2 regions of the Kitasatospora sp. NPDC085464 genome follow, and region 2 is predicted to be linked to the other one. Evidence: riboswitches for the same ligand, from Rfam matches in the RefSeq annotation. Region 2 holds a riboswitch; the other holds the start of a gene.
The links. A riboswitch is a leader RNA that binds a small molecule or an ion and turns the genes downstream of it on or off. The one in region 2 is predicted to bind cobalamin.
Positions count from the first base shown of each region.

Region 1 (4,364 bases), on a different contig from region 2:
TCCCATCGTCGGCATGGTGAAGCTCGCGCCTTCCTTGACCCCGGAGGGCCAGCGCGAGGTGACGGTGCGGGTGCGGGTGTAGAAGCGGATCGAGTCCGGGCCGTGCTGGTTGAGGTCGCCGAAGCCGGAGCGCTTCCAGCCGCCGAAGGTGTGGTAGGCGATCGGCACCGGGATGGGCACGTTGACGCCGACCATGCCGGTGTTCACCCGGCGGGCGAAGTCCCGCGCCGTGTCGCCGTCCCGGGTGTAGATGGCCACGCCGTTGCCGAACTCGTGCTCGCTGGGCAGGCGCAGCGCCTCCTCGTAGTCGGCGGCGCGGACGACGGTGAGCACCGGGCCGAAGATCTCCTCGCGGTGGATCCGCATCTCCGGGGTGACCCGGTCGAACAGCGAGGCGCCGAGGAAGTAGCCGTCCTCGTGCCCCTCCAGGCGGAAGTCCCTTCCGTCGACGACGAGTTCGGCGCCCTCCTCGACCCCGAGGTCCAGGTAGCCGCGGACCCGCTCCAGGGCGTCGCGGCCCACCAGCGGGCCGAAGTCCGCCGCCGGGTCGTCCGAGCGGCCGACCTTGAGCGCGGCGATCCGCTCGACCAGCTTCGCCACCAGGGCGTCCGCGGTCTCCTCGCCGACCGGGACGGCGACGGAGATGGCCATGCAGCGCTCGCCGGCCGAGCCGTAGCCGGCGCCGATCAGCGCGTCGGCGGCCTGGTCGAGGTCCGCGTCCGGCATCACGATCATGTGGTTCTTGGCGCTGCCGAAGCACTGCGCGCGCTTGCCGTGCGCAGCGGCGGTCGCGTAGACGTACTGGGCGATCGGGGTCGAGCCGACGAAGCCCAGCGCCTCGACCCGCGGGTCCTCCAGCAGGGTGTCCACGGCCTCCTTGCCGCCGTTGACCACGTTGAACACGCCCGGCGGCAGCCCGGCCTCCAGGAACAGCTCGGCCAGCCGCAGCGGCACCGACGGGTCACGCTCGGAGGGCTTGAGGACGAAGGAGTTGCCGCAGGCCAGCGCGGGCGCGGCCTTCCACAGCGGGATCATCGCGGGGAAGTTGAACGGCGTGATGCCCGCGACGACGCCGAGCGGCTGGCGCATCGAGTAGACGTCGATGCCGGTGCCGGCGTTGTCGCTGAACTCGCCCTTCAGCAGGTGCGGGATCCCGGCGGCGAACTCCACGACCTCCAGGCCGCGTTGGAGGTCGCCGTGGGCGTCGGCGACGGTCTTGCCGTGCTCGGCGGACAGCAGCCGGGCCAGCTCCTCCTTCTCCTGCTCGACGAGCTGCAGGAAGCGCAGCAGGACGCGGGCCCGGCGCTGCGGGTTCCAGGCCGCCCACGCGGGCTGGGCCTGCGCGGCGTCGGCGATCACCGCCTCGACCTCGGCGCGGTCGGCGAGCGGCACCCGGGCCTGCACCCGGCCGGTGTTGGGGTCGTACACGTCGCCGAAGCGACCGGACGTCCCGGGTGTGCGCTTCCCGGCGACGAAGTGGGTCAGTTCACGGACCATCGGTTCCTTCTCTCAACGGGTCGGGAGAGGAGGAATGGAGGCCGCCGCCGGACGGCGGGGCGCACGGTCGTGCGCCGCCCCGGCTGCGGTGGTTGACGGACCGTCAGGGCAGGTGGGCCCCGACGGCCATCGGCACGGGACCACCAGGAGCAGCGGAACGGGAGCAGCCCGGAGTCATGCGTGTCGTCTCCATCCTCGTGGAAAACACGGATCACCCGCGGCCGGTATCCTGACTCCCGGATCACCGCACGCCCTCAGGCCTTCCCGGCTGGCTGCCAGTGGCCGTCTCCTGCGAGGGCGGACTCCCCGGTCACAGTGGCGGGACCGTGCCGGACTCACACCGGCTTCCCTGACACCGCGGACCTGCCGTCGACCATATAGTTGGACGTCCTAGTAAGTCCAGAGGTCCGGGTGCGCGCCGCGTCATCGGGGTCCCACGCACCGGGCGCCGGGCCGATGGCGCGATCGGCCCGCTCGACCCGGGGGCCACCCCGCAGCCGGGCGCGGCCCCCGGTCGGCGAGCCTCCGGCCCCCGGCTCCCGGGATGGGAGGCGAGGGTGGCTACCTCACGCCGCGCGCCGTTGGAACTGCTGGTTCGCGCCCGTACCGCAGGGCCACTGGATGAGGCGGCGACGGCGGCCCGGGACTCGTTGTAGTCGGTGCCGCGGCCCGGGCCGGGATTCCCAGCGCGTCCTCCCCAGCCGTGGACAGAGCCGTGCCGCGCGCGGCCTCGGACGCCCGGCCGCCCCCGCGCCGGCCGAGGCAGCGGGTGGGCCCCGGACAGCGGGGCCGTGCCCACCGCGCACCTCCCCCGCGCCGACACCGGCGGTACGGCGGCCAACCGGTACATTCCTACCGGCTCACCTGCGAGTTTCCGGATCGGGTGGGTGGTCACCGTCACCTGCGAGGAGCAAGACCCTGAGTACGTCATCCGCGGAAGCGCTGTCCGTCGGCCTGCTGGTGCTGGTACTCGTCTGCGCGGTGGTACGGCCGTGGGGCTGGCCGGAGGCGGTGGTCGCGGTCCCGGCGGCCGGGCTGGCGATCGCCACGGGCGCGATCTCCTGGGACCACGCGGTGGCCGAGGCGCAGCGGCTCGGGCCGGTGATCGGGTTCCTGGCAGCCGTGCTGGTGCTGGCTCAACTGTGCGACGACGAGGGCCTGTTCCGTGCCTGCGGGGCGTGGATGGCCCGGACGTCGGCCGGGAGTCCGCGGCGGCTCCTGGTGCAGGTGTTCGTGGTCGCCTCGGTGGTCACGGCGGTGCTCAGCCTGGACGCCACCGTGGTGCTGCTGACGCCGGTGGTGTTCGTCACCGCGGCCCGGCTCGGCGCGCGCCCCAAACCGCACCTGTACGCCTGTACCCACCTGTCGAACACCGCCTCGCTGCTGCTGCCGGTCTCCAACCTCACCAACCTGCTGGCCTTCGCCGCCAGCGGGCTGAGCTTCACCCGGTTCGCCGCACTGATGGCGCTGCCGTGGCTGGCGGCCATCGCCGTCGAGTACGTGGTGCTGCGCCGGTTCTTCGCCGCCGATCTCGACGCGGGCGCCCCGGCCGCGGGCGAGGCGGAGGCGCCGGAGATGCCGCTGTTCGCGCTGGTCACCGTCGCCTGCACGCTCGCCGGATTCGTCCTGACCTCGATCGTCGGCGTCGATCCGGCCTGGGCGGCGCTGGCCGGCGCGCTGGTGCTCGCCGTCCGGGCCCTGGTCCGGCGGCGCTCCACCCCGGTGGCGATCGTGCGCTCGGCCGCCGTACCGTTCCTGGCCTTCGTCCTGGCGCTCGGCATCGTGGTCCGGGCCGTGGTCGACAACGGGCTGGCCTCCGCGCTCGGGCACCTCGTGCCCGACGGCACCTCGCTGCCCGCGCTGCTGGGCACCGCGGCGCTGGCGGCGGTGCTCGCGAACGTCATCAACAACCTGCCCGCCACCCTCGTCCTGCTCCCGCTGGCCGTGCCGTCCGGCGCCGGGGCGGTGCTGGCGGTGCTGCTCGGGGTCAACATCGGCCCCAACCTCACCTACGCCGGCTCGCTGGCCACGCTGCTGTGGCGGCGCATCGTGCGCGAGCACGAAACCGAGGTCGGCCTGGGCGAGTTCACCCGGCTCGGACTGCTCGTCGTGCCCGCTGCCCTGGTGACGGCCGTGGTGGCACTGTGGGGGTCCCTGCACATCATCGGAGGCTGACCGCGTGACCGTCGTCGTCTGGATCACCGAAGGCACCTGGCCCGCCTGCGTGGACGCCGCCCGCGCCCACGCACCCCGGGAGGCGGAGATCGTCCTGCTCCACGTCAGCGGCCAGGAGGTCCCCGGCGTCGCGCACGGCGCGTTCGCCGGGCTGCTCGGTCGCGGCCACCGCGAGCGCGACCCCGGCACCCGGGTGGAGACCCTGGCGGCGGCCTCCGCCCGGGAACTCCTCGACGCCGCCGCCGAGCGGCTCGGACGGCCCTGCGCCCGGGTGGAGCGGACCGGACGGGTCGAGCGCGAGGTCGTCGCGGCCACCGAGGGCGCGGCGTTGCTCGTCCTCGCCCGCGACGGCGACCGCACCCGCCTCGGACCGCACAGCCTCGGCCCCGCGACCCGTTTCGTCGTCGACCACGCGCCCTGCCCGGTGCTGCTGGTCTGGCCGGAACCGGCGCCCGGCACCGCCACGATCCCTCCCCCGCCCGACGGACGGTAGCGGTCGACGGTAGCGGTCCGGAACCGGGACGCCCGGGCCGTGACTCCGGGGCCGTGACTCCGGGTCAGTGCCTCCGGACCAGTGCCCGACGGCCGGTGTCCCGGTCAGTGCCCGACGGCCGGTGTCCCGGTCAGTGCCCGACGGCCGGTGTCCCGGTCAGTGCCCGACGGCCGGTCCTGGGTGGGAGAGCCGGTAGACC
Region 1 is NZ_JBITTM010000007.1:202,104-206,467, reverse strand. It holds gene ACIGG8_RS08510 (CoA-acylating methylmalonate-semialdehyde dehydrogenase) at 1-1,497, opposite strand, end outside; gene ACIGG8_RS08515 (acyl-CoA dehydrogenase family protein) at 1-1, opposite strand, end outside; cobalamin riboswitch at 1,699-1,890, opposite strand; gene ACIGG8_RS08505 (SLC13 family permease) at 2,416-3,672, shown strand; gene ACIGG8_RS08500 (universal stress protein) at 3,677-4,165, shown strand; gene ACIGG8_RS08495 (glycosyl hydrolase family 95 catalytic domain-containing protein) at 4,322-4,364, opposite strand, start outside.
Region 1: another riboswitch for cobalamin. It lies ahead of ACIGG8_RS08510 (CoA-acylating methylmalonate-semialdehyde dehydrogenase); the one in region 2 lies ahead of ACIGG8_RS00485 (FecCD family ABC transporter permease).

Region 2 (4,364 bases):
CTTGTCGACCCGGCCCTTGTCGTCGGGCATGACGTAGCCGGCCATCCGGTCGGCCAGGCCGAGGGAGAGCATCAGCTCGGTGATGTTGACGTCGTTGGTGACCACCCGGGCCGGCTTCTGCGGGAAGGTCAGCTCCTCGCCGCAGTTCTGCACGGTCACCGGGTAGTGGGCGGAGCCGGTCGAGGCCTGCCGGGGGGCGATCTCCGCGCCGCAGGCGGTGAGTCCGAGGACGAGCAGGGCGGCGGCGGCAACGGCCTTGGTGCGCACGGTGGTTCCTTCGGTGGTTCAGGCGTCGGTGGTTCAGGCGTCGGGGGTACGGGCGTCGGCGGTCCGGGTCCCGGGCGGCCGGGTGTCGGGGGAGCGGTCGAGGCGGTCGAACAGCAGCTGGAGGGCGCCGGTCTCCGGGTGCCGGACCGGCGTGGCCCGGACACCGAACACCTCGGCCAGCAGGGCGGGCCGGAGCACCTCGGCGGGCGGTCCGGAGGCCACGATCCGGCCGGCCCGCAGGACGTACAGCAGGTCGCAGTGGCTCGCCGCCAGGTTGAGGTCGTGCAGCGCGACGAGCACCGTCGGGCCGGCCTCGCGGGCCAGCGCCAGGACCTCCAACTGGTGGGCGACGTCGAGGTGGTTGGTGGGTTCGTCGAGCACCAGCAGGCGCGGCTCCTGGACCAGCGCGCGGGCGAACAGCACTCGCTGCTTCTCGCCTCCGGACAGGCTCAGGAAGCCCCGTTCGGCGAGGTGCCCGGCCCGGACCTTCGCCAGGGCGCCGGCGCAGCGCTCCCGGTCCGCGTGGGTCGGGGCGCCGAGGCCGCGCCGGTGCGGCAGCCGGCCCATGGCGACCACCTCGGCCACCGTGAAGTCGAACTCGGCGGAGTGCTCCTGGGTCAGCGCGGCCACCCGCCGGGCCGTCTCCCGCGCGGAGAGCGCGTGCAGGTCGTCGCCGTCGAGCCGGACGGCCCCGCCGGTGGGCTTCAGCACCCGGTAGACGCAGCGCAGCAGGGTCGACTTGCCGCTGCCGTTCGGTCCGACCAGGCCGACCACCTGCCCGGGGGCGGCCGCCAGGCTCACCTCGTGGACGATCCGGGTGCCGGCCGACTCCACCGAGACGGTGTCGACGTCGAGGTCCTGGGCCTTCGCCCGGTCGGGCCGGGCGGTCGAGCCGGCCGGGGCGGCCGGGCCGGTCGTACGGATGGCGTCGGTCACCGTCGGCCTCCGAAGGCGTGGCCGCGCCGACGCATCATCAGCAGGAAGGCGGGCACGCCGAGCACGGCGGTGAACACCCCGACGGGCAGTTCGGCGGGTGCCAGCAGGGTGCGGGAGGCGATGTCCACCCAGACCAGCAGCAGCGCCCCGACGAGCGGGGCGACCAGCAGCACCCGGCGGTGCCCGGCGCCGACCAGCATCCGGGCCACGTGCGGCACCAGCAGCCCGACGAAGCCGATCGCGCCGCTGACCGCGACCACCGTGCCGGTGACGGCGGCGGTCACCACGAACAGTTCGCGGCGCATCCGGTCCGGGTCCACACCGAGCGAGGCGGAGGTCTCGTCGCCCATGGCGAGCGCGTCCAGCCGTCCGGCGGCGCAGCCGAGGTGGGCGAGGCCGGCCAGGACGGTGCAGGCGGCGATCGGCACCGAGCCCCAGGTGGCGCCGCCGAGGCTGCCGAGCAGCCACATCATGGCGCTCCGGGCGGCGTCGCCGCGGTCGGCGACGAAGACCATCAGGGTGGTGGCGGCGGCGAAGCCGTAGGAGAGGGCGGTGCCGGTGAGCACCAGCCGCAGCGGCGTGAGCCCGTACGCGGTGCGGGCGGCGAGGTAGACCAGCGTCATCGCGAGCAGTGCGGAGCCGAAGGCGGAGGCGGAGATCGCCCACACCCCGAGCGTGGCGAAGGCGCCGAACAGCAGGACGGCGTTGGCGCCGACGGCCGCGCCCGAGGAGATGCCGAGGACGAAGGGGTCGGCGAGGGCGTTGCGCACCAGCGCCTGGACGGCGACCCCGGTGGCGGCCAGCCCGGAGCCGACCACGGCGGCCAGGACGGTGCGCGGCAGCCGGATCTCCCAGACGATGGCGTACGCGGCCGCCTCGTCGGCCTCCAGCCGACCGCCCGTCAGTCCGGCGCCCAGCAGCCGCAGTACGTGCGGGAGCCCGATCCCGGAGGAGCCCAGCGCGACCCCGCAGACCAGCGACAGCAGCAGGGCGGCGCCGAGGCCGACGGTGAGCGGGACCACGGGTGTCCGGTGGACGGACGGGCCGCCGGCTACGCGGGTCACGGATGCGCGGGTCATGGGTGCGCGGGTCACGGATGCGCCTTGCCTCGGGCCGCGGGTGCGCCGGGGTGGGCGCCGGCCGGGGGCGTGCCCGGGCGCCGTCCCCTCGCAGTCCACGGCGAGTCGTCGGGAGTCCAACGGCCGAGGGCGATCGGGCTGGCGCGGCCGCACCGCGGGTGCGGGCCGTGCTCACCGTTGCGGGTCAGGGCCGGATTCTCACCGGACTTCCCCCTCGGACGCCCTGGCAGCATAACAGGCACTCAGGGTAGGCAACCCTTACCGGGGTCGGGCCGAGTGTGAACGCACGACCGCCCCCGTCCGGCGGTGCGGACGGGGGCGGTCGGGTGGCGACGCGTCAGGCTCAGGCCTGCTTGGTCTCCCAGAAGATCTTGTCGACCTCGGCGATCAGGTCCAGCAGGGCCTGGCCGGTGGCCGGGTCGGTGGACGCCTTGGTGGCCGAGGCGGCCTTCAGGGTGTCGTTGATCAGCTGGTGCAGCTGCGGGTACTTCTCGAAGTGCGGGGCCTTGAAGTAGTCGCTCCACAGCACCGAGATGTGGTGCTTGACGGCCTCGGCGCGCTGCTCCTTGATGATGATGGCGCGGGCACGGAAGTGCGGGTCCTCGTTGGCCTGGTACTTCTCCTGGGTGGCCTTGACCGACTCGGCCTCGATCCGGGCCTGCGCCGGGTCGTACACGCCACAGGGCAGGTCACAGTGGGCGTGAGCGGTGGCACGCGGTGCAAACAGACGAGAGAACATGGGAGTCCTTCCTTAGATCGTCTTCCCGCGCCCGAGATTACCCTTCCGCCCTCGTGGTTTCGCGATCGGGCGGTGGGCCTAGGGCAAAAGGCGGACCCGGAACCGGGGTAATCCGGACACCGAACAGGTGACGGTCCGTACGGCAGACTGGGGGCGGGCGTGCGGGAGGAGGAGTCGTGGCACGGAGCGCGGAACCGGAGGGCCGGACCGGGGGCGGCGTGTTGCCGTTCGGGGTCGTCGACGTGGCGGGTCCGTCGATGGTCCCGACCCTGCGCGAGGGCGACCGGCTGCTGGTCCGCTACGGCGCGCCGATCCGGCCGGGCGCGGTGGTGCTCTTCCGCCACCCCTTCCAGCAGGACCTGCTGGTGGTGAAGCGGGCCGCCGGGCGCCGGCCCGGCGGGTGGTGGCTGCTCTCCGACAACCGTCCGGTGGACAGCGACAGCCGCAGCTACGGCGCGGTCCCGGACGAGCTGGTGCTCGGCCGGGTGCTGCTGCGGCTGAGCCCGCGCCCGTCCTGGCTGGCGCCGGGCCGCCGGCTGGAGCGGCTGCTGCTCGCCCCGCGGCTGGCCCGGGTGCCGGGCCTGGCCCGCCGCCTCGGCGCCTGGGTGGAGGACGTCTAGCGCCTACTGCCCGCCGCCCAGCGCGGCCTCCGCCTCCTGGCGCTTGCGGGCCCGGTAGGCGGCGACGTTGGCCCGGGTCGCACAGCGGTCCGAGCAGTAGCGGCGGGAGCGGTTGGTCGAGGTGTCCAGGTAGGCGTTGCGGCAGGGCGCGGCCTGGCAGATGCCCAGCCGGTCGCCGCCCAGCTCGGTCAGGTGGACGGCCAGGCCCATGCAGGCGACCGCGCTGAAGTGCGCGGTGGCGGTCGGCGAGTTGTCGGCCAGGTGCAGGTGCCAGCGGGGCCGTCCGGCGTCGTCCAGGTAGTCGTGCCCGGAGATCAGCGGGCTGACGGGGTACTCCATCAGCAGGCTGTTCAGCAGGTCGACGCCGCGGGTCTCGTCCCCGTCGGCGGCGGCCTCGAAGACCCCGCGCAGCCGGGTCCGCACTGCCCGCAGTCGGGGCAGGTCGGACTCGTCGGCGAGCGCGGCGGCCCGGGAGGAGTCGGAGAACAAGGCGCGCACCGCGTCCACGGAGGTCAGCGTGTCGGTGCCGCGCTCCGGCTCCTCGGTGTTCACCAGCCGAACGGCGAGGTCGGCGTACGAGGCGAGCTCCACGGCGGTCCTTCCAGAGAGTCGGTAACGGGCTGACTGCTTCCAGCCTATTACCCGAGTGGGGAAAACGTCGGCGCCCGGCAGGAGCTGCCTGCCGGGCGCCGACGGGATGGGCTCAGAGCACCTTGGAGAGGA
Region 2 is NZ_JBITTM010000001.1:110,367-114,730, reverse strand. It holds gene ACIGG8_RS00495 (ABC transporter substrate-binding protein) at 1-267, opposite strand, end outside; gene ACIGG8_RS00490 (ABC transporter ATP-binding protein) at 301-1,101, opposite strand; gene ACIGG8_RS00485 (FecCD family ABC transporter permease) at 1,200-2,282, opposite strand; cobalamin riboswitch at 2,418-2,543, opposite strand; gene sodN (superoxide dismutase, Ni) at 2,626-3,021, opposite strand; gene sodX (nickel-type superoxide dismutase maturation protease) at 3,279-3,641, shown strand; gene ACIGG8_RS00470 (CGNR zinc finger domain-containing protein) at 3,645-4,232, opposite strand; gene ACIGG8_RS00465 (amino acid ABC transporter ATP-binding protein) at 4,345-4,364, opposite strand, start outside.